3 regions of the Clostridium septicum genome follow, and region 3 is predicted to be linked to each of the others. Evidence: riboswitches for the same ligand, from Rfam matches in the RefSeq annotation. Region 3 holds a riboswitch; each other region holds the start of a gene.

Region 1 (10,878 bases), 930 kb from region 3:
GTATATTATAGATCAATTCTAGACGTTTTAGAAATGAAAAAATCTGGATTAAATAATGGAGAGTATAAAATAGGCATAAATATTCAAGGTGATATTGATTGTCTAAAATATGTATTTTCAACTGATTTGAAAGATTTTTTAAAAAATGCAAGAAAAATAAATCCAAATGTAGATTTAGTAAAAAATAATTCTAATGAATTTGATGTAGTTATTACTATAAAGAATAGAGGTTATAATAATACTACATATAAAACTAATATAACATTTGAAAATAAAAAGGATAAAATAAAAGAAGAGTTTTATGTAATGGCAACTAATGAATTTAAAGAGTGGGCTATTGATATTTATGAAGAAGAAAATTTACCTAAAGCTATAAAAGCAGAATGGTAAGAGGAGGAGAAAAAATGGGAAATTGTTCAACATGCCCTAGTAAGGACAAATGTACTTCAAAGACAAATGGTGAACCATCATGTGGAAAGGTGACACCTAATTATGGAATAATAAAAAATATAATTGGAGTAATTAGCGGTAAAGGTGGAGTTGGTAAATCAACAGTAACAGGTATATTAGCAAGTACTTTAAGAAAAAAAGGTTATAATGTAGGTGTATTAGATGCTGATATAACAGGTCCATCAATGCCAAGATTTTTTGGTATAAATGAAAAAAGAGCTATGATGCAACCAATAGGAGAGACAGGTGTAAAATATTTTCCTGTAAAAACTGAAAGTGGAATAGAGGTTATGTCAGTTAATCTTTTAATTCCAAATGAGGATGATCCAGTAATTTGGAGAGGTCCAATGGCTACTGGAGTATTATCACAATTATTTACAGATACAAACTGGGGAGAGTTAGATTACTTATTAATTGATATGCCACCAGGAACTTCAGATATAACACTAACTATAATGCAAAGTTTTCCTTTAACAGAACTAATAATAGTATCAACACCTCAAGATATGGTTTCTATGATAGTTAAAAAAGGAATTGTAATGGCCAATAAAATGGGTGTTCCTGTAAGAGGAGTAATAGAAAATATGGCATATATTACTTGTCCAGGATGTGATACAAAGATTAAAGTATTTAGTAAAAAATCAGCAGAAGAACATGCGGAGTATTTAGAATTACCTTTATTAGGAGAGCTTCCTATAAATCTAGATCTAACTGAAGCTTTAGAACAAGGAAAAGCTGAAGAATATGTAAGAAATAATGATTTATATTCATTAATATTTGAAGGTCTATATTAAAATACATAACTCCTTTCTAATTAGGGAATATTAATACTGAATTAATTTAGAAAGGAAGAGAGTTATGAAAGCAAAAGTAGATAAAGATACGTGTATAGGATGTGGATTATGTCCATCAATATGCCCTGAAGTATTTGAAATGGATGATGATGGAAAAGCTGTGGCAAAGGTTGCAGACGTTCCAGATTCAAATGTAGATGAAGCTAAGGATGCTGAATCAAGCTGTCCAGTAAGTGCAATTATAGTAGATTAGAAAAAAAGTTCTACCTTAAATTATTTAAGGTAGAACTTTTTTATTTATAAAATTTTAATTTAAACTTTGAGATTTATTAGATATATTATTTATAATCCTGTTAAAAGGTAGCAAGGAAATAATGATTAAACAAATTACTAGCTCACCGCCAACAGCAAATCCATTAACAGCTAAAGAGTATATAGCAGGTGACCATCCAGCAGGTGCAAACTCTCCAAAGAAAACATATCCAGATATAAAATGGAATACAAACTTTAAAGACATTCCTACTGTAGTTCCAAGCATTCTATTATTTTTAAAATATCCAGCAAATCCTACAGCCATATATGGAAGTGGATAGTCAAATAAAACTTGGATAGGATGAAGTATATAAGGATTTAATATTAAACTTATAATACCGAATAAAAATCCTGTTAATAATCCTATTTGAGGTCCATACATATAAGCAATTAATATTATAGGAACCATGCTACCTAGAGAAATACTTCCGCCTCCATTTGGAAGAACATATAGTTTAATCATGTTCAAAATAGTAGCAAGAGCAAGATCAATACCTATTCTAGTCATTATTTTAGCATTTAATTTAATGTTTTTAAATTTAATTATTGCTAATAAAAGCAGGACACCACCAATAATTGTTATAAGTGATAAAGGATTGTCCATTAATGTTGAAAAACTTTCTTTTAAATTTGACATAAAAAAATACCTCCTTATATTAATGCTAGGAGATATAAGATAAAAAATACACAAATGGTATTTATAAATATCATATATTAGCTTCCCTACGCTGGTATTATCCAGATCAGGTAAAGGGTTAATGTAATAAACATCTCTCAGCCAAAGGCACCCCTAGCATTTGTTAAATATAGGTTATATTTTAAAGTTTTTTCTAAAAAAAGTCAACTATATTATCTTTGTAAATTTTACCAGCATGATTATTGCAGTAACCAAAACTTCCAGATTGGCAAGATACATTAATATTACTACCTATTAAATTATAATTTCCAACTTCTGATAAGGGAAGTTTTATTATAGTATCATCTTCTAAGCAAACAAAGGCTTCAGTACTACTATAATCTATAATTTTACCTTTCAAAACTAACACCACCTAATTTTATTAATAATATTAGTTTGTTCAAAAGAGGTAATAATAATTCAAAAAAATACTGAACAAATATAATTATTTATTCAGTATTTATTAAATCTAAATTTTTTGAATAGCTAATCCAACCATACCTGGACCTGAATGAACAGCAACCATTGCCCCAACTGGCATAATTCCCATAAAGTTAACGTTATCTAATGATTTTATGGATTCTGAAAAAGCTAATACTTCATCCATACAGCCACCTTCAAGAACCCAAACATTGCATTTAGATTCATTAAGATGAGATTGTAAAATCTCAATCATCTTAGATAAAGATTGTTTTCTTCCTCTTACTTTATTAGAAGCGTAATATACACCATTATCGTCTACTGTTATAATTGGTTTTAAATGAAGAAACTGTCCTATAGTTCCAGCTAGTCTACCAATTCTTCCACCTTTTTTTAAATATTCTAATGTATTTAAAGTAAAATATCCTGTTATATTTTCACGGATTTTAGGTAATTCCTTTATTATATCTTCAAATGATTGTCCATTTTTCACTAATCGTGAAGCTTCAAGAACTAAAACACCCTGAGGAAAACCTATTATTTTACTATCATATACATATGATATAAGATTTGGATGTTCTTCTAATGCTAATCTGAAAGCATTAAATGTTCCAGATAATCCACTAGAAACTGAAATAGCTATAACATGAGTATAACCCTCATCCTCTAATTTTTTTAAAACCTTTTCAGAGGTTTTAGGACTAGGTAGAGATGTTGTAGGGATTTCTATAGGAAGCTTTTTATAAACTTCTTCTGGAGTTATTGTTATTTTATCCTCAAATTCTTCATTTGAATAGATAATCCTTAGAGGAAATAAATGTATATTATTTTCTTTTAATATTTCTATTGATAAATCAGATGCACTATCAGTTAAAATTGCTATTTTTTGCATATGTATTTATGGCCCCCTTTCTAATTATATTAATTATATATCATAGTTGATAACTATATCAATATTGATATAGTTAAATTTAAAATAAATTTAATTTTAAGTTTATATTTTTATTATCTGTAAAATTTATTTTATAATAAGGTGTAATTATTGGATTAAAAAAAGCGCCAAAAAAGACGCTTATAAATATAAATCCTTATAAATTATTTTAAAAACTTTAAGTGATTCTTCAATTTTAGGTTTTAATAATGATTTTCTATGATTGTATTCTTCTAGTCCTTTTGGTGTTAGGGAATAAAATTTCTGAAATTTTTTATGAGGATCATCCCACTTACCTATGACATATCCTTCTTTTTCTAATTTTTTTAATAAAGGATATATTCCCCCAGTACTAGGAACCCAGAGTCCTTTGGTATTCTCTCCTATTTTATGAGCTATTTCGTTTCCATTAATAGGTCCTAAAGTTAAAATGTGAAGAACATAGATAGGTAACAAGCCTTTAGTAAAAACTTGACCTACAGATTCTTTTTCTTTCTGAATTTTTTTTAACTCAGCTAATTTTCTTTTATATTCTTCGTGAATTCTTTGTTCTTCTGCTTTAATATCTTCAATATTACTAAAGCTAAGATTATTCATATTAATTTACCTTTTGAATAGCTAATCCTATTAAGCCTGGTCCCGCATGAACACCAAGAGCTGGACTAATTTCAGAAATCCCAACATTTAAAATATTATCTAATTTAAGTAGTGTTTCTAAGTAGCTTTTAGCAGTTTTAAGAGCGCCACCTTGAAGAACCCAAACATTACACTTGCTTTTTTCTAATTCTTTTTTTAGGATATCTGTAAGCTTTGTTAGAGCTTGCTTATGTCCTCTTGCTTTACAAACAGTATAATATACACCATTTTCATCTACAGTTATAATAGGTTTTAAATTAAGAATTTCACCTATAGTTCCTGCTACCCTACCAATTCTTCCACCTTTTTTTAAATACTCTAATGTATCTATAGTAAAATAGCCTGTTATATTAGAATGAATTTTAGGTAATACCTCTGTAATTTCTTCGAAGGATTTTCCTTCTTCTATTAATTTGGCTGTTTCTAGTACTAATAGTCCTTCTGGAAAAGCTAATATTTTACTATCATATACATGAGAAGTTAGTTTTGGATGATCTTCTAGAGCCAGTCTTATGGCGTTAAATGTTCCAGATAATCCACTGGATATAGTAATTGCTATAACATGAGTATATCCATCATTTTCTAAACCATCTAATATATTATGAATTGTTTCTGCACTAGGTAAAGAAGTTTTTGGAACTTCATTTTTCAAATTATTATAAACTTCTTCAGCACTTATATCTATTTTATCTTGAAATTCTTTATCAGAATAAATAAGTTTTAAAGGTAATAATTTTATATTTTTTTCTTTCATAGTTTCAAGTGATAAATCACAAGCACTATCTGTTAGTATTGCTATTTTTTGCACGTATATCCCTCCTAATAATTTCCGTTTAATATTAATTATATTATAGCATACCAAATTATTATATCAATAGTGATAAGGTTAAAAGTAATCACTATTGATATAGTTTGTAGTATATACTAAAATTATTCAATTTATAATAAATAAAAAAACCACCTTAAAGGTGGCTTTAATTAAATGTTATATTGGAATCCTTGTCTAGTATATGCCAAATTGTTTTACCTTGAGATAGAGGGACTATATTTCCATCATAATCATATAACATAGTTTTTGAATTTTTATCTTCTTTTTTCCAAAGAATATTTAAATAATGACCATTTGAAAATACATATCCTTCACCTTCGCCAATTAAATCTATATCTATGTGGTTATTGTCTGCCTGTAGTTGAATATTAGTTTTTTGAATAACTACATTTTTAAATTTTAAAGGTGAGTTTGTTAATGCATCAGTAGCTATTTCTCCATCCATAGATTTAGTAAAAAAACCATTATCATAGGTATAGGATGTATTGTAGAATCTATTTATATTTAAATTTAAATTTTTGATTTCTGAAAGCTTTTCATTTGAATAATATTCATTATTAAATGTTGCAAATGTCTTAGGTTTTGAGTTAAAATCTTTATCTATTATAAATTTAGTTATATTTTCAGCGGAAGTGTATAAATTGTGGGGAGCTTTTCTGGAAGTATCTCTCCAAAAGTATTTGCCATTAGATATTTCATTTATACTCATAATTGATTGGTCTTTGGAGATTGTTGATAATGCTTCGGCTGAACCTCCACAATGAGCAAAGGCTAAGTTATTTTCGTTAGCAATTTCTAGAAAGTAAGGGCGTATACTTCTAACAGGGCCTACTGTTTTAGGTTGCTCTTTGTGAAATAAGGCCATAAATCTAGGAATTCCACCTTCAGCTAAAGTTTCATAAATTACATCGGCGTAGGATAAACCACTTTGTGGTCTAGCATAAACAGAGTTTTCTACCATTACCATAAAAGGTGTGTTATTATTTATATCTTGAGATACTTCTTCTCCAGTATAATAAGAATAAATTTTCTTAGAAGCATTAGTTTCATTAAAAACATCAGCAGATTTATCTGGAGTTTTGGAACAGCTTATTAATCCACAAATGAACATTACTATAAATAATGATGATAAAAGTTTCTTCATAAATAAAATCTCCTTAAAATAAATTTGAAAGGTAACATATAGCTTTTAATAACAATATATTATTAATGTATGTTGAAATATGAGTAGATTTAAAAATTTATGTTTATCTAAAAAAGGGTAAAAAATGAAGAAAGAGTGATGTAATTTAAGAATAAAGTTGAAGAAATTAATCGTAGCAACTTTGATGATAAAAATGGAATGGAGTATAATAGTTACTAGTTGAAAATACAATATATTGTGCGATAGGGGTTGAGCATGTGCTATATGTAGTAAAAAGGGACGGCAGAGAAGTAGATTTCGATGCTGTAAAAATATCAAATGCAATAAAGAGTTCAGGCGAAGAAGTAGGAAGAATACTTAGAGAAAGCCAAGTTTTAGATACTGTTCAGAAGGTTATTAATTATATAGAAATGTCTGGACAGAATAGGATAACTGTAGAAGAAATTCAAAATTTAGTAGAGAAAGCATTGCTTGACAGTGGATATAAGGACATAAAACTAGCTTATTCTAACTATAGAGAACAAAGAACTCAAGTTAGAGAAATAAAATCAGATTTAATGAAAGCAATTCAAAGAATAGGGGTTGAAACAGATAGGGATAATGCTAATGTAGGTAATAACTTTAGTTCAAAATTACTTAGGATAGCATCAGAATCAAATAAATGGCACAATTTGGCTAGTATGCCAAAAGAATTAGCAAAAGCACATGAAAATGGTGATTTATATTATCACGATTTAGATAGTTACAACTTAACTACTAACTGCTTACACATACCTACAGGAGAAATATTGACAAAAGGTTTTAATACAGGATATGGAACAATAAAGGCTCCAAGAAGAATAGAAACAGCAGCAGAACTTTCATGTATATTACTTCAATCAACTCAAAATGATATGTTTGGGGGTCAAGCACATCCAGATTTTGATAATGATATGTCTGTATTTATAAAACCAACAAGAGACGAAATTAGAAGTGAATTAGAAGAGTTAGGTATTAGTGAAGATAAGTTAGATATTTTAACAGAAGAAAAATTGAAAAAGAGAATACATCAAGCTATGCAAGGGGTAGTATATAATTTAAATACTATGCATTCTAGGGCAGGATCTCAAGTTCCATTTAGTTCTATAAATTTGGGAATACCAACATCTAAGGATGCAGCTTTAGTTTGTGAAATTTTCTTATTAGAATATGAAAAAGGGTTAGGCAAAGGTGAACAACCAATATTCCCTAACATAATTTTTAGAGTTAAAGAAGGCGTTAATAGAGAAGTTAATGATCCATATCATTATTTATATCAATTAGCTTGTAGAGTTGCAGCTAAAAGAATGAATCCGACATTTATGAATATAGATGCTGATTTTAATAAAGAATATTATGATATGGGATATATGCCAGCAACTATGGGATGTAGAACCTATTTAATGAAAAACATAAATGGTGAGCCAGGATGTAAAGGAAGAGGTAATATAGCACCAACTACAATAAACTTACCAAGAATAGGAATTCAAGCAAAGGGAAATTTAGATAAATTCTTTGAAATCTTACAAGCAAGATTGGAACTTTCAAAAGAATCATTACTTCATAGATATGGGGTATTGAAAAATCTTAAAGTTAAAGATTTACCTTTTGTTGCAGGTCAAGGTTTAATGAAAGGATCAGAAAATCTAAAACCTGATGACACAATAGAACCTATATTAAAACAAGGAACTTGGGGAATTGGATTTATTGGGCTTGCAGAGACGTTAGTAGCTCTTACAGGAAAACACCATGGAGAAGATTCAGAAACAAGAAAATTAGGGCTTAAAATAATATCATATATTAGAGAGTATACTGATAGAATTACAGAAGAAACTAAGCTAAATTGGAGCTGTTATGCAACTCCTGCTGAAGGTCTTTCAGGAAAGTTTATAAAACAAGATCAAAGTATATTTGGATATATAAAAGGAGTTACAGATAAGGAGTACTATACAAATAGTTTCCATGTACCAGTAAATTTTCCTATATCAATTAAATGTAAAATAGATATAGAAGCTCCATACCATAAACTTTGCAATGCAGGACATATAAGTTATTTAGAAGTTGATGATTGTCCATCAGGAGAGGCAATTATGGATATTTTAGATTATGCATATAAGAACACTAATATAAGTTATTTAGGAATTAACTTTCACATAAGATATTGTAAAAATTGTGGTACGTATTTAAGTAGTAGCGAAAATACATGTAATAAATGTGGTAGTATGGATATACAAGGAATATCTAGAGTTACAGGATATTTAAGTTTGGATGAAAGATTTGGTCCAGGAAAATATCATGAAAGAGAAGATAGAAAATCTCATACAGGAACAAATAAAAATAACTATCAAGTTTTATAATAATTTGTTTTAAGGTTAAGATTAAAATTTAAATAGCTGAAATAGTAAAGAGGATTCTTAAATTGAATCCTCTTTTTTATATTTTGAAGTAATATATTATGAGAATAATAGAATAATTTATAGGATTAAATAAAATTAATTAAGAATAATTTATGTATATTTATACGTAAATGCTTTAAATTTATAGTTAATCAATCTTATTTATTATGAAATAATTGCAGGAATAAATATAAAAATTTCATTTTTAAACTTTAAAATGTAATTATTTTATTATAATAAGAATAAAATGAAATAAAAAAATAAAAACTTGCAAATTAGGTGAATTTTTTTTGTGTGAATAACTTGTTTATAATATTTTGATGTGATAAAATTGGAATAGAATAACAGGAATAAGTTGTAAAATATGGGGCACTAATGATTTTTAAGTCAGAAAATTAAAAAAATAAGCAATAAAAAGGGGGAGTTAATGTGGCTATTAAAAATTTAAATAATGGTAAGGAACTTTATATTGTAGATACGACATTACGTGATGGTGAGCAAACGGCAGGTGTTGTTTTTGCAAATGAAGAAAAAGTAGCAATTGCTTCAATGTTAGGGGAATTAGGAGTAGATCAGCTTGAAGTAGGCATACCTGCTATGGGAGGCGATGAAAAGGAAGCAATTAAACAAATAGTAAAAAGAAATAAAAAGACAAGCATTATGGCGTGGAATAGAGCGGTAATTAAAGATATTGAACAGTCAATTGATTGTGGGGTTGATGCTGTTGCAATATCTATTTCTGTATCAGATATTCATATAAAAAATAAATTAAGAACCTCAAGGGAGTGGGTTCTTGAAAATATGGCTAAAGCAGTAGATTTCGCTAAAAGAAATGGATTATATGTGTCTGTAAATGGAGAAGATGCATCTAGAGCTGATGTTGAATTTCTTATTAAGTTTATAAAAGAAGCTAAAATTGTAGGAGCTGATAGATTTAGATATTGTGATACTGTTGGTATAATGGAGCCATTTAAGATAAAGAAAGATATTAATTACTTATATGAAAGTACAGGGTTTGATATAGAAATGCATACCCATAATGATTTTGGTATGGCGACAGCTAATGCTATTGCAGGAATTGAAGGCGGAGCTTCTCATGTTGGAGTAACGGTAAATGGTTTAGGAGAAAGAGCTGGAAATGCTGCATTAGAGGAAGTACTAATGGCATTGATGTTTGTGCACAACTATAAAGGCAATATAGATACAACTATGTTTAGAGAAGTTTCGGAATATGTATCTAGAGCATCAGGAAGAATTTTACCTTCATGGAAAGCTATTGTTGGGGATAATATGTTTGTACATGAGTCAGGAATACATGCAGATGGAGCCATAAAAAATCCTAAAAATTATGAAGCGTTTGATCCAGATATAGTTGGATTAGAAAGACAAATAGTTATTGGAAAACATTCAGGTAGAGCTGGAATAGTAAATAAATTTAAAGAATATGGAATAGAACTTGATGATGATTCATCAAAGTTTATTTTGCAAATGGTAAGATCAACTTCTATAAGGCTTAAGAGAAGTTTATTTGATAAAGAGTTAGTACAGCTTTATAAAGAATATCAAAGGGTACAAAAAGAGAAAGTTTATTAAAAAGCAATAAGCAATTAAAAAGGGGAGTTAAAATAGATGGGTGATAATTTAGTTTATAAAATATTAAGAAGACATTTAATAGAAGGAAATATAAGAAGTGGAGAATCTATTGGAATAAGAATAGATCAAACTTTAACTCAAGATTCAACGGGAACAATGGCATATCTTCAGTTAGAAGCCATGGGAATAGATAGAGTTAAAACTAAAAAATCTATTGCATTTATAGATCATAATATGTTACAACAAGGATTTGAAAATGCTGATGACCATAAATTTATACAGACAGTGGCATCAAAATATGGAGTTTATTTTTCAAAGCCTGGAAATGGAATATGTCATCAAGTATTTTTAGAAAGATTTTCAATTCCAGGAGATACGTTAATAGGTTCAGATAGTCATACTCCTACAGCAGGTGGAGTAGGTATGCTTGCAATTGGAGCAGGTGGATTAGATGTAGCATTGGCAATGGGGGGAGGTACATATTATATAAATACACCAACAGTATGTAAAATTAATTTAATTGGTAAGCTTAATCCTATGGTTTCAGCTAAGGATATAATTTTAGAAGTATTAAGAAAGCTTACAGTTAAAGGTGGAGTATCAAAAGTATTTGAATATGTAGGTGATGGGGTTAAAACTCTCTCAGTACCTCAAAGGGCAACTATAACAAATATGGGAG
Region 2 (10,878 bases), 450 kb from region 3:
AGGTGAAATTCTTAATACTAATGCTACTTCTGTTTTACCATCAGCATTATTACAAGGTTATCAAACTATGGATGCAATTGCAGCATTATTATTTGCTGGAATTATAACAACATCTCTAATTTCTAAAGGATATAAAGAAAAACAAATGCCATCTATGATTTTAAAATCTAGCTTAGTTGCTGTAATAGGACTTGCTTTTGTCTATGGTGGATTAATGTATATAGGTGCTCAGACTGTAAACTTAGCACCATCTGATATCGGAAAAACTGGATTACTTTTATTAATATCAAAGAGTGTTTTAGGTAATATTGGAACAACTCTTATAGGTGTTGCAATGGGACTTGCTTGTTTAACTACTTCAATTGGACTTTTAACCGCTGGAGCTACTTTCTTTGAAAAAGTGTCAAAAGGTAAACTTTCATTTAAGTTAAATGCCATTGTTTTAGCTATTATAAGTCTTGGAATTGCTTGCCTTGGAGTTGATAAAATAGTAGTTTTATCTGAACCAATATTAAATGTTCTATATCCGGTTTCAATAACACTTATAGTTACAACACTATTATCAAAATATATTACAAATATAAAAGCAGTAAAATTAGGTGTATATACTTCATTAATATTTGGCCTACTTTTTGCTATACCAGGTTTGAACCTTAGTTTCATCCCACTTGCTAATATAGGTTTTGGTTGGGTTTTACCTACATTACTTGCTATATGTTTAGGATACATTATATTTTCTACTCAACCTCAAATAAATGCAAATGAAATATAAATGCTATATATTAATTAAACTTTATTAATATATAACCTTTTAAATATTAAATAAATTGTTTATAGCATTAACTGAAATAAAATAGATCTCCACTAAGAACATTCTTAGTGGAGATCTATTTTTAATTAAATATAATTTCATAAAATAAGAATATTAAATTTACATTGTTACATATCCTACTGGAGCTTCAATTTCCTCTAGTGTATAAGTCCCTGCTGATAAACTTGTAGTTGCAGTTCCATCTAATCCTGTCGTAAGAGTTTGGACTATAACGCCTTCTTGAGTTTTAATTGTAAAGGTTGCTCCTTGTAAAACTTTGCTAGTATTACTTGCATCCACCTTAGTAATAGTTACTTTGCATAATTGTTTAGTATCCTTAAAAGTTAACATTACTGGTGCTTGTGGATTAAATGGTATAGTAAAATTTTGTTCTGTAGTATTTGAAACATATCCACTTGGTGGTGTAGTTTCTGTTGCAATATAATCTCCAGGTAATAAATTTATATTTCCTTGCCCATCACTACCTGTTGTTACTGTACCAAATGATTTTCCTGCAGAATTTGTAATAGTAAATACTGCGCCTTCTAGTAGCTCACTAGTTGTAGCATCTTCTTTTTTAATAATTAGTTCACCTGTTTTTTCTTTATTAGTTATATCTTGAGTCACTACTTCGTTATTAGTCTTTATAGAAAATGGAATAGGATTTGAATTTAAAACATATCCCTCTGGTACCGCCATTTCTACAAGATTATAACTACCATATGGTAAATCTAATACTGTAAATTGTCCTGAAGCGTTAGTAGTTTGAGTTGATACTACTGAACTATTTGAACTTTGTCGTATTTGGAATGTAGCACCTTGTATAGGTTTTGTTTTTTCTTCATCAGTCTTAGTTACTTGTAATGAACCCGTTATTACTGTATTTATTATATTTTCTGGTAATACTTGATTATTAGCCTTTATAGAAATAGTTATTGGATTAGTACTTGCCAAAATATATCCCTCGGGTACTTTAGATTCCTTTAAAGTATAATTCCCATATGGTAAATTTGTTATATTTGCTTCACCTAAAGAATTAGTAGTTACTGTTTGTACTACATTACCTGTTGAATCTATTACTTGTATCTGAGCTCCAACTACTGGCTTATTATTTTGATCATTTACAGTTATATTAACCGTACCTGTTATTGCTGTATCATTAACTGTTATTTCAACTGGTTTAGTTTGTTCAGGTGTTATTGTAAATTCTTTAGGATTTGTTAAAGTTGCATTTTCATTTAGATTATCAACTTCAGATTTTTTTGAATCTAAATTATTTTTTTCTTTTCTGCTTTCATTTGTTTCTATTTTCATACTCTTATCCCCTTTAAGTCAATATTTTTAATATTATTTTTATCTATCATTACTACCTATCTAAGCAAAACTTCAAACTTCTTTTCAAAATTCAGTATATTTGAGTTTTTATTCATACTTTTAATAAATAATTTATTTTAACTTGTATATATTTTACTATGCTTTAAACAAAGAGACCCTTTTTAGTGGGTCTCTTATTTAATTTTTAATACTAATATGGATATGAAAATCCATTTATCTTTATATCTCTAGATAGTAACTCCGATGTCTTTCCTGCCATTACTGTTATTCTTCTTCTTGTTCTGCATATTCCATATCCAATTGGTGCTTTTATTTCTATTACATAATAAATTCCTGCTGGTAAACTTACCTCTGCAATTCCTTGATTATTAGTTACAACTGTTTTTACTATATTTCCATTACAATCAACTATCTGGAATTGAGCTCCTGGTAAAACTTCACCTATATTACACAAATCTACTTTTGTTATTTTTAATATACCATTATTATTTACTGGCGGTATTATTTTATAATTTGGAAAATCACAAGAATTGTAACAACAAGGATTACATTTACAGAAATTATTTAGTTTTCTATTTCTAGATAATAATTCTGATGTCTTTCCTGCCATTACTGTTATTCTTCTTCTTGTTCTGCATATTCCATATCCAATTGGTGCTTTTATTTCTATTACATAATAAATTCCTGCTGGTAAACTTACCTCTGCAACCCCTTGATTATTGGTTACAACTGTTTTTACTATATTGCCCTTAGAATTAATTATTTGGAATTTAGCGCCTGGTAGAACTTCACCTATATTGCATAAGTCTACCTTAGTTATTTTTAGAATACCATTATTATTTACTGGTGGTGTTATCGCTTGATTCGTTACGTTAGCCATAACAACTTCATTGCTTGTATTTATTTCAAATAATATTGGAGTTGTATTGCTTTGATATCCCTTTGGAGCACAAACTTCTTGATAAGTGTAACTACCATAAGGTAAACTAAAGCATAATTTTCCTTGACTATTTGTCCAACCACAAGCAACTATATTATTCTGATTATTCCTTATAACAAATTTTGCACATGACAATGGTGCTTCTGTTATTGCATCTATTTTTGTTATTTCTAAAGATCCTTCTATTGCTTGGTTTACTATCTTTGCTGTTACTACTTGCCCATTTGTTTTTATACTAAATGGTACTGGTGTACTATCTAGTACATATCCTGTTGGTGCTACTGTTTCTACATAAGTGTAGTTTCCTGCTGGAAGATTATTTATTGTTAACTTACCTTTACTATTTGTTGTTCCCGTTCCTACTACTTTTCCTGCTAAATTTAATACATTAAATGTTGCTCCTTGTAACGGTGCTTTAGTTATAGCATCTATTTTTGTTATTTCCAATGATCCCTGAATTGGTTTATTAGCTATAGTTAAATTTAATGGTGTTGTTTGTCCTTGATTAATAGTGAATTGTTTAACTCCTGAACTTGAATTAAAATTTGTTGATTCCAAATTTTTAGTTTCTTTTTCAGTTTCATTTGTCTCTGGTTTCATGATCTCATTCCCCTTTTAGTTACTTTTTAATTGTTTTTCATGAGAGCATTACTTCTATACTTACGAAGTCACTTTAAATAATTTCTACAAATTATTTATTGACAAATTATACAATTTAACAATATATTACTTAAACTCTCCTATCATTTCTAATAGAATTTTCTCTTCTACTAATTAACTTATGAATAAAGATAAAAAATTGCTATTAACTAAATTATTTTTATTAATTTATAGTTTAATTTGTAAAAATAGCTCTTTTTTTGCTTATTATTTAAACTAATAAGTTTTTTTATATAAATATTAATACTATTGCAATTGTCTAATTAATATTTGCTAAATAAATTATAGAAAAATAGTTATAGTATAAATATCTTATATATCAACACTATAACTATCCATAAATTCTAATTAATTACTCCTTCTGAGTTATTTACAACTTGAATTATTATATTGCTATTATCCTCTATAAATAAATCGTCTGATAATAGAATATTTGATCTATTATTAATATTTTTATCTAGTTTGTTTTTATTTATATTATTAATATTTTCTTCAATAAATATATTATCTACATTTGCAATTATTGTAACATTAAAATGATCTCCGTAATTAATATCTCCTTTATCATTAAAAAATGTTATTGTATTATCGTCCTCTATTTTATAAGTGAAGTTATCCGGTACATCAACTGATAAAATTTTTATATTATTATCAAGTTTCTCACTAAAAAATATATAATTCTCATTAAAATACCCATAACTTTTAAACTCCATATTGTAGTTTATTCTTTTATTTTTATTATCATCTAAATCTTCTAATACTACACTTTTATTGGCGTTTAATACTCCTGAATTTAATTTATACTTTATAGTTAAACTTAAACTATCAGTTATATTATTATAATTTATTATTGTTTTATCCAGATAAGTTTTTTTAATTTCACAAACCTTAAGGTTATAAAACACATAATAACAACTATTAGTATTTCCAATATTTAAGATAATTTTATCTTCCTTTATTTTTATGAAATCTTTACTTCGTAACCATTTTAAGTCTTTTTCTTTATATATTCCAATTACAAAACTTTCAGGTATATAGCTCATTCCTTCTGGAAAAATAATATCTATAACCATATTACTTATTTTATCTTCAGATTTATTTATTTTCATAATACAACTTACACTTGATCCGATTCCTTCTACTACATACTCTTTATTTCCATATTTATTTATAAAACTATCTGGTGAAATAATCTCTTTATAAATAATAGATTTCTCTTGCTTCTTCTCATCTTTAGTTTTCAATACTCTCTCATCCCCTACTTAATTTGATATATTCGTTATACTATATAATATGTGTATTAATTTTTTTGTGATTTATCATATTAATAGATGAACTTATAAAAACATAAAATAAACATTCGAAATTCTCTATTACTTCAATTTAATTGAATTACAACTAGTATATTGTAATAATACATATATCTGTAAGTATTATTACAATATACTAATTTTATTAAATTTATTTTACAAAAAAGTAAGTGATACTTTTTAGCATCACTTACTTCTAAAAAATTAAATAAATTTTTTTATCTTTTAAACTCATATATTATATTTCCCATTTTCTTTAAATCTTCCTTTTTTATATTAAATATCTCATCAAATAAGTGTTGTTTTAAAATAATTAATCCATCGCTTTCCTTTTTCTTTTGCAATACTAACTCCTGGCATACACCTATAGTTACAATTGCTACTAAAATCGCTTTTATCATTTCTGCCTTTGTAGAAGTTACCGCCATGCCAGTAGCAATTAATCCGCTAAATATAGTATTAATACTATATATTTTTTCAAATATTACATCTCCATTCATTATAAAAAATTCACTAAATCCATCTGTTACATAATACTCTTTATCTACTACCACCACTATATTTCTAAATTTTCTTGCCACATTTTTTATTTCTGATCTTATTTCACAATTTCCCTTTATTGTTATGTCAATGGAATCAATATTATTTATATTACTTTCACTATCAACTAACCTCTTAAATTCTGAGAGTTTTCCCTTTACTATATTTATATTGTATCTTGTTAAAAACCTTAAAGCTGTATCTTGTCTAAAAAAAGACATGTCTATTCCATCTATATCTAATAATACTGGAATATTTTTCTTTCTTACTGCCTTTAGTGATTTTTCCATTGCTTCTACCCTATTACTATCTAATGTTCCCAAATTTAATAACAATCCTTTAGAATTGCAAGCTATTTCATTAACTTCTTCTATTCCCTGAGCTATTATAGGCTTACCGCTGTAACATAAAATACTTTGTACTAAGTCATTTATAGTAACCAAATTAGAAATACAATGTATAAGAGGTTTGCTATCCTTTTGAATGTCTAAAATATCGGTTAAAGCCTCTATATTAATTTGCATATTTTTTCCCTCTCTAAAATAGGAACAAATATTAAGTTTATTTTATAATATTCTAATGTACTTAGATATGTTAAAACTTTATATGCTTGTCTAATTTTTTTTTAATAAAATTCTTACGCTATGTATTTTAATTAAAATATATGCTATTATCCCACCAAATAAAGAGCTTAATGAAAAAGGAACTACATAGAAAAACAACGCTACATCCTTTCCTAAAATTATAGATGCTATTGGAAATGCTACTATAGCTCCTAGTATTCCAGTTCCTATGATTTCTCCTATTAAAGCACCTTCTACTTTATTAAATTTACTATATATGAATCCATCTAAAAATGCCCCTATCATACTTCCTGGAAATGCAAGTAAACTACCTGTCCCCAATATATTTCTTAATAATGATGTTACAAATGCAGTTCCTACTCCATAAACCTGTCCTATAGTAACTGCTGATAATACATTAATAAAATGTTGTACTGGTGATATTTTAGCTCCTAAAAATGGTATTGAAAATGTACCTAATATAGTAGATATAGCTACTAATATACCACTTAATGCCAGTTTTTTTGTTGAAATTTTTTCTTTGTTCATTTTTTCTCCTTTAATTCTAAATTAATAAAAAAGGTATAGCCATAGCTATACCTTAATTAAACATAATAATATATAAATTATTAGTGCTTTCCTACGATGGTTCTAGCCATATCAGGTTCAAGGGTTTAGAAAATTTTATTTTCAATCTCAGCTAAAACATAGCTCCCCTAGCTCTAAATAAACTTTAATTTAATTTTAACCTCTACTTTTCTCCAAATACTTTCTTTTTAAGTTCAAGTCCAGCTTTAGTAATAGCCACTCCACCAAGAGCTGTTTCTCTTAAAGCAGCTGGTAAACTCTTTCCAACTTTATACATAGCCGATACAGTATCATCAAATGGAATTTTTGATTCAACTCCCGCCATAACCAAATCCGCTGTACATAAAGCACTTATTGCTCCTGATGAATTTCTCTTAGCACATGGTATTTCAACAAGTCCAGCAACTGGATCACAAACTAAACCTAAAACATTTTTAAGAACAATTGCCCCTGCATCTAATGCCATTTTAGGAGTTCCTCCCATCATTTCAACTACTGCTGCTGATGCCATTGCTGCTGCTGAGCCACATTCTGCTTGACATCCACCTTCTGCGCCGGCAAGTGTTGCATTCATCCCTATAATCATCCCAACTGCTGATGCTGCAAACAATGCCTCTATAAGTTCTTTATCATTTTTCCCTAATTTCTCTCCTGCTGATAAGATAACCGATGGAACTATTCCGCAAGATCCTGCTGTTGGACATGCCACAATTTTCCCCATAGAAGCATTAACCTCTGAAGATGATAAAGCCATAGCCATAGCCATTATCATTGTATCCCCTGTTAAAGACTTACCACTTTCTAAGTACTTTTGCAGCTTATATGCATCTCCTCCTATAAGTCCACTTACAGAATAAACAGCCTTTTCTCTGCCTTCCATAGCTCCAACTTTCATTACCTCAAGATTTTTTCTCATCTTTTCATAAACTTCATCTCTTGATAATTCATTATTCTCCATTTCAAATCTTATAGCATACTCACTTAAATTTATATTTTCATTATTGCAAATTTCTAATAATTCTTCTCCTGATCTTGCAAACATATCATTCACCATCCTTTGCCGGATTAATCATTATTACTTTTTTTATTGAATCTATCTTTTTTATTTCTTCTATCATTTCCTTTGGCATTGAATGATCAACCTCAAAAACCATAGTAGCTTCTTTTCCTTTTTGACTTCTAAAAACCTTCATAAATGCTATATTTATATCATCTTTATAAAGAATTGCTGTAACTTTGGATACTGCACCTGGTATATCCATATGAGATATTATTAATGTGGGATAAGCACCTGTGAATTCAACATTATTTCCATTTACCTCTGATATTTGAATGCTTCCTCCACCTATTGATGATCCTATTATTTCATATTTCTCTTCTTTTTTTCCTTTAATTAATATCTTAACTGTATTGGGATGAGCATCTCCTAAATCAGCTTCTTCAAAGCTTACTTTTATCCCTTGCTTTTCTGCAATTTCAATCGCATCTCTTAACCTAATATCAGAAGGTTCCATTCCTAATATTCCAGCTACTAAAGCTCTATCCGTTCCATGTCCTTTGTACGTCTTTCCAAAAGAGCCATGTAACAAAAATCTAACTTCTTTTATATCACCTTCTGATACAGCTCTAGCAACTTTTCCAAGCCTTGCTGCTCCTGCAGTATGAGAGGAAGATGGACCTATCATTATTGGCCCCATTATATCAAATACACCAACATCTTTCATAATATTTCTCCTTATCATAAGTAGTTTAACTATCTAAAATCGTAATAATATTATTGAAAATTAGTTTTCAAATAATAATTTATATTATTAAGTTTACGAAATTTTTTTGTATCTTACAAGAATTTCATAATTAATATTTATAGAAAATACTTCCCCCTATAAACTCTCTTAAAATACTGTTTTCAGGAACAGATTCTTTTTCTATTTCTTTGAAAAATCCTAAAAATGCTTTTAATCTAGTTGCTTGTATATATACAGGACTTTCTGGCTTTATTTTTTCAAGCTCTTCTAAGGCATATTTTTTTAGTACACATAATTCATAAACTAGAGTTGAATTAAACATTACATCTGCTTCTTCTTGATAAACAAATATATTTTTTTCTTCTCCTCTCTTTATTGAAGGCCACATTTTTAATGTTTCTTCTGCCCCATATCCTCTTGATAAATAATCTCTAACCATTCTTCTAATTCTTCTTATATCAGTAGTTGCAATTCTATTATGATTATCTAAATTTAATTGTGTTAATGCTGATATATAAATTTTAAATTTATTTTTATCTTCAATAGATTTAGTAAGTATTGGATTTAGTCCGTGTATTCCTTCTATTACTATTATGCCATTTTGAGGTAACTTTAATTTATTATTTACCCATTCTCTTTTACCCTTTTTAAAATTATATGATGGAATCTCTACCTCTTCTCCATGAAGTAATTTATTTAAATCTTTATTAAATAATTCTAAATCTAAAGAATATATGCTTTCAAAATCAGGCTCCCCATTTTCATCTAAAGGAGTTTCTTCTCTATTTACAAAGTAATCATCTAAAGATATAGGTATTGGTATATAGCCATTTACTCTTAATTGAATTCCTAATCTATTTGCAAATGTTGTTTTTCCAGATGAACTTGGACCTGCTATAAGAACAACTTTAGTTTCCTTCTTATTAGTTATCATATCTGCTATATTAGCTATTTTTTTCTCATGTAAAGCTTCTGATATCATTATAAGGTCTTTAACTTCACTACTATCTACTTTTTTATTTAAAGAACCTACTTCACCCACTTCTAATATATCAAGCCATCTTTCTGTTTCTAGAAATATTTGAGCTAACTTTTTATTTTCTTTATATGGTGGTAACTCATTTAAGTTTTTTTCTTCAGGGGTTCTTAAAATAAAACCTGGATCATAATACATTAAATCAAAAGCCTTAACTATCCCTGTAGAATATGCCATTTGACCATAGAAATAATCATATCTTCCATCTAAATTATATAAATTTACTGTTTCAAAATTAACATAATTTAACAATAAAACTTTATCTTCCATTCCATAGTTTTTAAATATTTCTATTGCTTTCTCTTTTTTAATCTTTACTTTCTTTATAGGAATATCACTTTTTATTATTTCAATCATCCTATTCTTAATCTTTAAAATATCATCTTTACTTAAAACTTCTTCTTTGTGAATTTCTCCAAATAATCCTTTATTTATACTATGCTCAATTGTTATTCTTGAATTTCCAAACAAATCTAAAGCAGCTTTAATAAATATAAATTGAAGTGTTCTTGAATATATTTTCATTCCTATAACACTATCAAATTTTAATATTTCTAAATTACCACTTTCCTCTATATTCTTACTTAACTCATGATAATTGCCATTTAATCTGCATAAAGCTATATCATGATAATCTAACTTTAATTTCGACTCTAAAAAATCCTTAAAAGTAGTTTCTTCTCCTACTTCTAAGATTTTATTTTCATAATAAATTTTAAAAATTCTCATTTAAATCCCTCCAGATTTAATACATTTCTACATATAAAAAATCAATCTTTATGTATATTATACTACGATTTGAAAAAAGTAACCAAATCAAACAACTTAATTAAAAACTCTTTTTCCTAAATCTATTATAACCATAATTTTTAGAATAAAAATACAAATCCTATGAAATACTACTTTAGAGAGGTGATTGGTAAAATGTTTATAGTACTTATAAGAACTATTATACTTTATGCATTAGTAGTATTTGTCATGAGGCTTATGGGAAAAAGACAAATTGGTGAGCTACAACCATATGAATTTGTAATAACAATTATGATTTCAGATTTAGCAGCATTACCAATGCAAGATACCAGATTACCCTTAATTTTAGGTGTTATACCAATAATCACTTTATTATTTGTAAAAACTTTATTAACCCAATTACAGCTTAAAAGTCAATTAGCTAGAAAGATAATAGAAGGTGAACCAAGTATTTTAATTTGTCGTGGAAAAGTAAATTTTTCTGCATTAAAAAAACAACAAATTAATCTTGATGAGCTTATGGAAGAACTAAGACTAGCAGGATATTTTGATCTTAGCGAAATAGAGTATGCTATATTGGAAAATAATGGTCAACTTTCA
Region 3 (10,878 bases):
GTAAAAAATGAAGATAAAGATAGAGTTGAAAAAAGCTATAAGTTACTAGATAAAGATACTCTTTCACAAAGTGAATATGATAAAGAGGTTAAAGAATATCCAGCTCTTTCTAATGAGCCTTTATATAAACTAGATGTAAAGGACAAGGAGAAGATTGAAGAATTAAATTTAATAGTTAGTAAGCCTATTTTAATATTATCTGGCATTGAAAAATCAAAAGAAAACAATGATGATAATAAGGATATGGGGTTCGGAATGGGTGAAAGCATTAATATTCCGGATGGTGTGGATATTATAACACTTTTTAAAAGAATGCCTAAAGAACAGTTAGATTCTATTAAAAATGATATGTATGAAAAGTTAAAAGATATTCCAGATAGCATAGCTATTCAGTCAGCAGTGTCATATGTAAAAGATGAATATAATGCTATAGGAATAAACACAGACAGAATTCAAAGCAATTATATACTTTATTCTGGGGGAATAATGGTTGCTATAGCTTTAGTTAGTATGGCAGCTACAGTAACGGTAGGATATTTAGGTGCAAGAGTTGCTGCAAAACTTGGTAGAGACCTTAGAGGAAAGGTATTTAGAAAGGTTGTATCATTTTCAAACACAGAGTTAGATAAATTTTCAACAGCATCACTTATTACTCGTAGTACAAATGATATTCAACAAATACAAATGCTTATGGTTATGCTTTTAAGGGTAGTGTTTTATGCGCCAATATTAGGATTAGGTGGAATTATAAAGGTTCTTAATACAGATACATCTATGGCATGGATAATAGCAGTTGCGGTAGTTTCAATATTAAGTTTAGTAATAGTATTATTTGGAGTTGCAATACCTAAATTTAAAGCAGTTCAAAAGCTTATAGATAAAGTTAATCTTGTAACTCGTGAAACTTTAACAGGTATGCTAGTAATTCGTGCTTTTAGTACTCAAAAGCATGAAGAAAAGAAATTTGATAAGGCAAATAAAGACTTAACAAGAACAAACCTTTTTGTTAATCGTACAATGTCTATAATGATGCCTATGATGATGCTTATAATGAATTGTATTACAGTTCTTATTGTTTGGAATGGATCACATGCAGTGGATTCAGGTGCAATGCAAGTTGGAGATATGATGGCATTTATACAATACACAATGCAAATAATAATGTCATTTTTAATGATATCAATGGTATCTATAATGCTTCCTCGTGCTTCAGTTTCAGCAGGACGTATAGATGAAGTATTAACAACAAACCTTGCAATAGAGGATCCAAAAACGGTTGAAAACTTTAATAATTCTAAAAAAGGATTAGTTGAGTTTAAAAATGTTTCATTTAAATATCCTAATGCAGAAGAGTATGTTCTAAGTAATATTACATTTACTGCAAATCCTGGTGAAACTACAGCATTTATAGGTAGTACAGGAAGTGGAAAATCAACTCTTATTAATTTAATACCACGTTTTTATGATGTAACATCAGGAGAAATTTTAGTAGATGGAGTAAATGTAAAAAATGTAAGTCAGCATGATTTAAGAGAAAAGATTGGATATGTTCCACAAAAAGGTGTTTTATTCTCTGGAACTATAGAAAGTAACTTAAAATATGGTGGAAAAGATATAAGTAAAGAGGCTGTTAAAAAAGCTACTAATATAGCTCAAGCAAATGAATTTATAATGGCAAAGCCAGAAGGATTTGAAACAGAAATATCACAAGGTGGTACAAATGTATCAGGAGGTCAAAAACAAAGGCTTTCAATAGCTAGAGCAATAGCTAAAAATCCTGAAGTATTTATCTTTGATGATAGTTTTTCAGCTTTAGATTTTAAAACAGATGCAGCATTAAGAAAGGCTTTAAATACTGAAATATCTGATAGTACTATATTAATAGTAGCTCAAAGAATAAGTACAATATTACATGCAAATAAAATTATAGTTCTTGATGAAGGTAAGATTGTAGGAGTTGGAACACATGATGAACTTCTAAATAATTGTGAAGTATATAAACAAATAGCTTTATCACAACTTTCAAAGGAGGAGCTATCTAATGAGTAAAAAAGAAGTTAGTATGAGAAAAGGCTTTGGTGGCGGTCCTATGGGTGGAGCCATGAGAGGTGGCGAAAAAGCTAAGGATTTTAAAGGTACTATGAAAAACCTTATGAAATATTTAAGTCCTTTTAAATGGGCAATGCTTTTAGTAGTAGTTTTTGCAATAGGTAGTGCAGCTTTTTCTATTATAGGTCCTAAGATTTTAGGTAAGGCAACAAATAAGATTTTTGATGGACTTATGACAAAGCTTACAGGAGTTTCTGGAGCTGGTATAGATTTTACTTATATAGGTAAAGTTCTATTATTCTTACTTGTATTATATTTAATAAGTGCTTTATTTTCATTTATACAAGGGTTTGTAATGTCAGGAATTTCTCAAAAAGTATCTTATAATTTAAGAAAAGAAATTTCAGAGAAAATTAATCGTATGCCTCTTAAATATTTTGATACTAAAACACATGGTGAAGTATTATCAAGAGTTACAAATGATGTAGATAGTGTAAGTCAAAACTTAAACCAAAGTATGACTCAAGTTATTACATCAATTACCACTTTAATTGGGATACTTATAATGATGTTTTCTATTAGTTGGATAATGACAATTGCAGCACTATTAATATTGCCTATATCCATGATATTTATATCAATAGTAGTAAAAAAATCACAAAAGTATTTTAAATCACAACAAGAGTATTTAGGTCATGTAAATGGTCAAGTTGAAGAAGTATATGGTGGTCACAATATAGTAAAAGCATTTAATGGTGAAGAAGATGCTATAGAAGAGTTTGATAGATTAAATAGTACTTTATATAATTCAGCATGGAAGTCACAATTTTTATCAGGAATGATGATGCCTGTAATGACTTTTATAGGAAATCTAGGTTATGTAATGGTATCTATTCTTGGTGGATGGCTTGCTATTAAGAAAACAATAGGAGTTGGAGATATTCTTTCATTTATTCAATATGTAAGAAGTTTTACACAACCAATTGCTCAAACTGCTCAAGTAGCTAATTTATTACAATCAACAGCAGCTGCAGCTGAAAGAGTATTTGAATTTTTAGAAGAAGAAGAAGAAGATCAGTTTGCAGAAAATCCAGTTAATATCGAAAATATTAACGGTCAAGTTACATTTGAAAATGTTAGTTTTGGATATAATCCAGAAAAGACAATAATAAATAATTTTAATGCTAAAATAAAGCCAGGACAAAAGGTTGCAATAGTAGGTCCTACAGGAGCAGGAAAAACTACGATTGTAAAACTACTAATGCGTTTTTATGATGTAAATAGTGGAGAAATTCTTATAGATGGTCATAATATAAAGGATTTTAATAGAGATGATTTAAGAAACCTATTTGGTATGGTTCTTCAAGATACTTGGTTATTTAATGGCTCAATTATGGAAAATATAAGATATGGAAAACTAGGTTCAACAGATGAAGAAGTTATTAAAGCAGCTAAAGCAGCTCATGTTGATCATTTTGTAAAAACACTTCCAGATGGATATAATATGGAATTAAATGAAGAAGCTAATAATGTATCACAAGGTCAAAAGCAGTTATTAACAATAGCTCGTGCTATTTTATCAGATCCAAAAATATTGATTCTTGATGAAGCAACAAGTTCAGTAGATACTCGTACTGAAGTTTTAATTCAAAAAGCAATGGAAAACCTTATGGAAGGTAGAACAAGTTTTATAATAGCACATAGATTATCAACTATTAGAGAAGCAGATTTAATTTTAGTAATGAAAGATGGAGATATTATAGAACAAGGAACTCATGAAGAATTGCTAAAAGCAAATGGATTCTATGCAACTCTTTATAATAGCCAATTTGAAAATTCAGAAGCATCATAAAGAGTATTTAACTTAATGAAAAGTAGATTTACTAAAAAGTAAGTCTACTTTTTTATTATTTATAAATTTATATCAATATTCAAATTATGGATAACTTAAGAGTGATTTTAACACTAAATATGCTTATACAGAAAATAATAAAGGTGTATTAGTTAGTTTATTTAGATTTTAAAATTTAGAATAATGTTGACAAGGTAATTTATAGTAATATAATAAAGGTATAAAATAGAATAACTGCTAGGGGTGCCTAATGGCTGAGAGATAGTTTATAACTATTAACCCTTATACCTGATCTGGATAATACCAGCGTAGGAAAGCTATTAAATATTAAAAAATAATTAGTACAATATTTATAAACTGAACTATACAGCTATATTCCAGATAGGAATATAGCTGTTTTTATTTAAACAAATAGATAATTTCTAGTATGTAATTAATAGAAAAATATTAATTATATGCTTTTAATTAGTAAAGAAGGAGAAAACAAAATGAGAGATTATAGAATTTCAACCTTAACAATAGCAGGATCAGACTCATCAGGAGGAGCGGGGGTACAAGCTGATTTAAAAACATTTAGTGCTATAGGTACTTATGGAATGAGTGTAATAACGGCAATAACAGCTCAAAACACTCAAGGAGTATTTTTAGTAGAAGATTTAAGCAATGAAATAATAAAAAAACAAATAGAAGTAGTATTTGAAGATATAGAACCAAAGGCGGTAAAAATAGGGATGGTATCAAGTCCTGAAATAATACTTGGGATAGTGGAAATGTTAAAAAAATATAATCCTAAATATTTAGTAGTAGATCCAGTTATGATATCAAAAAGTGGATATTCATTATTAAAACCAGAAGCCAAGAAAAATTTAATAGAATATCTTTTACCAATGGCTTATGTGTTAACTCCAAATATAATGGAGGCAGAAGAGATATCAGGAGTAAAAATAAATAATTTGGAAGATATGAAAGAAGCAGGTAAAAAGATTCTAGAGATTGGATCAAAGTATGTACTTATGAAAGGTGGTCACTTAGATGGTGATGCTGTAGATGTACTTATAGGAGAAAATACTTTTGAAATTTATAAGAAAGAAAGGCTAAATAGAAAAAATACTCATGGAACAGGTTGTACATTATCATCAGCTATAACGTCATATTTAGCTTTAGGATATAGTATAGAAAAAGCTGTTGAATTAAGTAAACTATATATAACAGAAGCTATAAGATATAGTTTTGATATAGGTAATGGAGTTGGACCTGTAAATCATTTTTATAAGTTTCAATATAAATAATAACATTAAAAAAGGGGGATATTTAGAATGTATGAATTAATAAATAAGGTTAAAGAAATAAATCCATTAGTTTTACATTATACAAATGAAGTAACTATAAATGACTGTGCTAATATAACATTAGCAGTTGGAGCAAGCCCATTAATGAGTTATTCCTATGAAGAAGTAGAGGAAATTGTTAGTATAGCAAGTTCTATTGTTATAAATATAGGAACTATGAATTCAAATAGATTAGATTTGTTTGTACAAGCTGCTAAGGCTGCAAATAAATTTAATAAGCCAGTTGTATTAGATCCTGTAGGAGTTTTTGCAACAAAGACAAGAACGGAATTTACAAATAGATTATTAAACGAAATAAAATTTGATGTTATAAAAGGAAATGTTTCAGAGATTAAATATATAGGAGGATTCGACGTTAGAGGAAAAGGTGTTGATTCCTTTGATGATGGTGAAGATATAACAGAATTTATTAAAAAAGTAGCTAAGAAGCTTGAATGTGTTGTAGTTGCTACAGGAAAAGTTGACTTTATATCTGATGGAGAAAGAGTAGTAAAAATAGAAAATGGAACGGCTAAACTTAAATTTGTTACAGGAACAGGATGTATGACGGCTAGCTTAATAGGGAGTTTTTTAGGAGCATCAGATAATAAGTTAGATGCTACAGCTATGGGAGTACTTACTATGGCATTAAGTGGAGAACTAGCTGATAAAAATAATATTCCTATAGGAAGCTTTAAAACTGAATTAATGAATAAGGTTTATGAAATGAATGAAGAAAAGTTAAGTAAATATGGGAGGGTAAAATAAAATGAGCTTTACAGATTATTTATTTAAAGAAAATAAGAAACTTTGGGATGAAATTTTACAAAAGCCATTTGTTAAGGAAATGGGAGAAGGGACATTGGATAAAAATAAATTTAGAGATTATCTAATTCAAGACTATTTATACTTAAAAGAATATTCAAAAATATTTTGTATGGGTGTCATTAAAGCAACAACTATGGGAGAAATGAAATTTTATTATAATTCAATAAAGGGAACTATGGAGGATGAAACTGCTGTTCATATAAAATATTTAAAAGGCTTTGGAATGTCTCCAGAAGATACAGAAAAATGTGATGTTAAATTAGCAAATGAAAGTTATACAAGTTATATGAAAGGTATTGCACTAACAGGAAATTTAAAAGAAATTGCTATGGCTATTATGCCTTGTACTTGGAGTTATCAATATATAGGAAAATGTATGAAAGAAACATATAAGGATACTTTAGAAGGTAATTTCTATAAACCTTGGATAGATCTATATAATTCAAAGGAATTCCAAGATTTTACTAAAGAATGGATAGATTATATAAATGAAATATGTAAAGATGTAACAAGTGAGGATGAAAAGAAAAAGTTATTAGAAATATTCACAAAATCTACTATATATGAAATGAAATTTTGGGATATGGCTTATAATAATTAGTGTTAATGTTAGGAAGGGTATATAATGGAAAGTTTAAAATTATATTTAGTTACAGATGGTGACATTTTAGAAGGTAGAGATTTTTACAAATCTATAGAAGATGCTTTAAAGGGCGGAGTAACAATGCTTCAATTAAGAGAAAAGGACTGTTCAGGAAAGGAATTTTTAGAAAAAGCTATTAAACTTAGAGAGTTAACTAGAAATTATAATGTAAAATTTATAATAAATGATAGAGTTGATATAGCATTATTATGTGATGCAGATGGGGTTCATGTAGGACAAAGTGATATACCAGCTAGTGAAGTTAGAAAATTAATAGGAGATAATAAAATATTAGGGGTATCTGCAAGGACTTTAGAAGAGGCTAAAAAGGCTAAGGAACATGGAGCTGATTATTTAGGTGTAGGAGCTATGTTTGGAACTAATACAAAATTAGATGCTAAACATGTTTCAATAGATACTTTAAAAGAAATTAAAAGCAAAGTTAAGATACCAATAGTTGCAATTGGTGGCTTAAATCTAAATAATATTCAAGATATTAAAGAGTGTAAAATAGAAGGATATGCAGTTGTTTCAGCAATATTAGCCTCAAATGACATAAAGGCTGAATGTGAAAAGTGGATAAATAGAATATAACTTTAAAGTGTATGCCACTAAATAGATACTTCTAAAAATATAGTTAGTACTTCTTATTGTGCAACGCGTTTAAGATTGGTTCTGTATATTTGTTCTAATTATACCAGCTACTGTTGCAGCGGGCTTACTTATGGGGTTATTTTATAGTTCTTGGAGCAAGGACAAAAGACGATAAAAGTGCGTTACTTATATATAGGTCAGATAATTTATATAATTGGAAGCTATATAAAGAAATTGTTGCTAAAGATAGGAAATTTGGATATATGTGGGGATGTCCTGATTTGTTTAAATTAAATGGAGAAAATGTAATGATTTTTTCACCACAAGGATTAGGTGTAATAGATATAATTAAATGGGAACTATAGAGTGAAATTTGAAATAAAAGGAGGTTTAGACATGAAAGTCTAAACTTCCTTTTTATTTTAAAATAAGATTCTATGTATATAAATATAACCGAAACAAAAATTTTTATTCAAATTCAATAGGTTTTTATACTTTTACTACTTCATTGATAGATAGAGAAACAGGTAATAAAATGTTAGGATATAAACAACAAGAATAGGTTTTATATATGTATCAACTTATCATGATGGTGGCTAAATAAAATAATGAAGCCAGTAGAACTTTTAAATTCTATCTTTCTTAAAGATAATTATTATTAAATAGTATTGACTTTAAAGAAATAAAGTATTATATTAAATACATAATAAATAGTTAGAAAACTAACTATTATATTTCTAACTAATTCAGAGGTGTGTTATGAAAGAAACAAAAATATTAAATGATATAGGAATGGTATATCATTGGATGAGAAAGATTCTTAAAGATTGTGATACAAGTGGTTTAAATTTACCTTTAAATAAAACACAAGAAAGGGTAATTGTTATGATATATAAACACCCTAGAAATACTATGAGTATGATATGCAATTGTGTAGGATTAGAAAAAGGTTCTTTTACAGGTGTTGTTGATACTCTTATGAGTCTTGGATATATAACTAGGGAAAGAAGTGATAATGATAGAAGAAAAATATCATTAAGCTTAACTAAGAAAGGTGAAGATATAGCTATAGCAGTTGAAGAGGAAATGTATAAGGAACTTAAAAAAGTAATTTATCAGTATGGAGAAGATGAAGGTCAAATACTTATAGATTCTATAAGTAAGATAGCAGAGTTTGCTAGAAGAAAAGCAGGATATGATAAGGAGAAAAAAGATGAATGAAAAAAGATTAAATACACTAGCTAATGAAAAAGTATCTAAAGCTATATTCAAAATGTCAATACCAATGGTTATGGGTATGATGGTTCAAGTCTTATACAATTTAGTTGATACATATTTTATTGGTAGGTTAAATGATACTAATCAATTAGCAGCAGCTAATATTTCTTTTCCTATATTTATAGTTTTCATGGCTTTAGCAGGGGTTATGGGAATTGGAGCATCTTCATATATTTCAAGAGCTCTTGGAAAAAATGAAAAAGGTGAAGCAGATAAAACAGCAACTATAGCATTAGTTTTATGTTTAGGCTTAGGATTAATAATAACAATTTTAGGATTAATATTTATAAAAAGTATAGTTATAGTATTAGGTTCTAGCAATGAAACATTTATTTATACATATAGATATGTTGCAATAATGTTAATAGGTGGAGTTTTTATAATGGGTAATTTTGCATTAGGACAACTTCTTAGAGCAGAAGGTGGAGCAATGCAATCTATGATGGGGCTTTTAATTGGAACAGTAGCTAATATAGTTTTAGATCCAATATTTATATTTACATTTAATATGCAAATAACAGGTGCAGCTTTAGCAACTATAGTAGGTAATTTTTTAGGATTTGCATATTATGCCTATGTATTTTTATCTAATAAAACAGTAACTAAAATAAATTTCAAATTATTTTCATTTGATAAAAAAATTATAGGAGAAATATTAAAAATTGGCTTACCAGCATCATTAAATCAAATGCTTATGAGTGTTGCTATAACGGTATCTAATAATATAGCAGTATATTATGGAGCTGTTGTAGTTGCAGGAATGGGAGTTGCAAGTAAAATAATGACTATAGGAACATTTATATTTATGGGATTTTCTTCAGGATGTCAACCATTAGTAGGATATAATTATGGAGCTAAAAATGTTGAAAGAGTCAAAGAAGTAATAAAAAAGGGAATAATAATAACTTCAACAATAGGTGTTGTATTAGCTATTATATTTGGAGTATTTGCAAATAATTTAATAAATATATTTATAAATGATGGAGAAGTTGTTAAGTATGGAACTATAATTTTAAGAGCACTTATACTTTCTTTACCATTTGTAGGAGCACAAATGGTAAGTACAACAAGTGTTCAATCAATGGGAAAAGCATTACCAGCTCTTATATTATCAATATCTAGACAAGGTATATTATATATTCCGTTAATATTGATTTTAAATTTAGTAGGTGGTTTTACAGGTTTTATTTATGCACAACCAATTACAGATTTAATTATGTTAATTTTATGCATAATAGTTTTATTAATAATATTAAATAGGGATGCTATTATGTTAGTTAGGGAAAAAGAAATAATAAAATAATATATTTAAAATAAAGGATATAGAATAAATAGTTTAATATGACTATCTATTGTATATCTTTTTTTTATATAATAAATTATATAAATATTATGTAGAGGTAAAGACAAATGAGAAAAACTATAGGAATATTAGCTCATGTAGATGCAGGAAAAACAACTCTTGCTGAACAGATACTATATCATACAAAAAGTATAAGAAGTAGAGGAAGAGTAGATCATAAAAATTCATTTTTAGACAGTCATAACATAGAAAGGGAAAGAGGGATAACTGTTTTTTCAGATCAAGGAATATTTCAGTACAATAACTCAAAATATTATCTTATTGACACACCAGGACATGCTGATTTTTCATCTGAAATGGAGCGTGGGATTCAAATAATGGATTATGCCATTTTAATATTAAGTGCTGTTGATGGAATACAAGGTCATAGTGAAACAGTATGGAGCTTATTAAAAAAGCATAAAATACCAACATTTATTTTTATAAACAAGATGGATAGAGTAGGTGTAAATTTAAATGAGGTAATAGAAGAAATAAAAGATAAATTTACTAAGGATATTTGCATTATAAAAAATTATCTAAAAGAGAATTTAATGGATGAAACTTTTATTGATTTTATTGTTGAAAAGGATGATGAATTATTAGAAAAATATTTAGAAGGAAATTATAAAGAAGAGGATTTAATTAATTGCTTCAAAAAAATAATTAAAGAAAATAAAGCATACCCTGTATTTTTAGGATCAGCTCTTCAAGATGTTGGTATAGAAGAATTTATTAATAATTTAGATTTATTAACTTATACTAATTATAATGAAGATGAAAAATTTTCAGGAAAGGTTTATAAAATAAAACATGATAATGATGGAACTAAATTAACTTACATAAAAGCTTTATCTGGAAGTTTAAAAATAAAAGAAGAAATAGAATATGGAAAAGCTGAAAATAGGAAATTAGATAAAATTAATCAAATACGAATATATAATGGAAATAAATATAAAAATGT

What was found. Region 3 has a riboswitch for thiamine pyrophosphate ahead of thiD (bifunctional hydroxymethylpyrimidine kinase/phosphomethylpyrimidine kinase). Riboswitches for the same ligand answer to the same signal wherever they lie in the genome.
Region 1: another riboswitch for thiamine pyrophosphate. It lies ahead of thiT (energy-coupled thiamine transporter ThiT); the one in region 3 lies ahead of thiD (bifunctional hydroxymethylpyrimidine kinase/phosphomethylpyrimidine kinase).
Region 2: another riboswitch for thiamine pyrophosphate. It lies ahead of thiW (energy coupling factor transporter S component ThiW); the one in region 3 lies ahead of thiD (bifunctional hydroxymethylpyrimidine kinase/phosphomethylpyrimidine kinase).

What each region holds. Positions count from the first base shown of each region.
Region 1 covers NZ_CP023671.1:1,884,061-1,894,938, forward strand. The annotation lists gene CP523_RS08345 (YhfM domain-containing protein) at 1-390, shown strand, start outside; gene CP523_RS08350 (Mrp/NBP35 family ATP-binding protein) at 405-1,244, shown strand; gene CP523_RS08355 (ferredoxin) at 1,309-1,497, shown strand; gene thiT (energy-coupled thiamine transporter ThiT) at 1,552-2,193, opposite strand; TPP riboswitch at 2,260-2,358, opposite strand; gene CP523_RS08365 (hypothetical protein) at 2,387-2,593, opposite strand; gene CP523_RS08370 (DegV family protein) at 2,702-3,544, opposite strand; gene CP523_RS08375 (PadR family transcriptional regulator) at 3,725-4,180, opposite strand; gene CP523_RS08380 (DegV family protein) at 4,182-5,027, opposite strand; gene CP523_RS08385 (DUF3048 domain-containing protein) at 5,194-6,192, opposite strand; gene nrdD (anaerobic ribonucleoside-triphosphate reductase) at 6,450-8,567, shown strand; gene nifV (homocitrate synthase) at 9,036-10,199, shown strand; gene CP523_RS08400 (aconitate hydratase) at 10,236-10,878, shown strand, end outside.
Region 2 covers NZ_CP023671.1:2,362,367-2,373,244, reverse strand. The annotation lists gene brnQ (branched-chain amino acid transport system II carrier protein) at 1-772, shown strand, start outside; gene CP523_RS10880 (SpaA isopeptide-forming pilin-related protein) at 932-2,125, opposite strand; gene CP523_RS10875 (SpaA isopeptide-forming pilin-related protein) at 2,337-3,686, opposite strand; gene CP523_RS10870 (hypothetical protein) at 4,091-4,990, opposite strand; gene CP523_RS10865 (hydroxyethylthiazole kinase) at 5,275-6,120, opposite strand; gene thiW (energy coupling factor transporter S component ThiW) at 6,211-6,708, opposite strand; TPP riboswitch at 6,780-6,887, opposite strand; gene sdaAA (L-serine ammonia-lyase, iron-sulfur-dependent, subunit alpha) at 6,911-7,789, opposite strand; gene sdaAB (L-serine ammonia-lyase, iron-sulfur-dependent subunit beta) at 7,791-8,471, opposite strand; gene CP523_RS10845 (nucleoside kinase) at 8,602-10,257, opposite strand; gene CP523_RS10840 (YetF domain-containing protein) at 10,453-10,878, shown strand, end outside.
Region 3 covers NZ_CP023671.1:2,813,075-2,823,952, forward strand. The annotation lists gene CP523_RS12880 (ABC transporter ATP-binding protein) at 1-2,049, shown strand, start outside; gene CP523_RS12885 (ABC transporter ATP-binding protein) at 2,042-3,901, shown strand; TPP riboswitch at 4,131-4,233, shown strand; gene thiD (bifunctional hydroxymethylpyrimidine kinase/phosphomethylpyrimidine kinase) at 4,390-5,190, shown strand; gene thiM (hydroxyethylthiazole kinase) at 5,218-5,997, shown strand; gene tenA (thiaminase II) at 5,999-6,658, shown strand; gene thiE (thiamine phosphate synthase) at 6,683-7,294, shown strand; gene CP523_RS12915 (glycoside hydrolase family 32 protein) at 7,408-7,659, shown strand; gene CP523_RS12920 (MarR family winged helix-turn-helix transcriptional regulator) at 8,054-8,515, shown strand; gene CP523_RS12925 (MATE family efflux transporter) at 8,508-9,875, shown strand; gene CP523_RS12930 (GTP-binding protein) at 9,983-10,878, shown strand, end outside.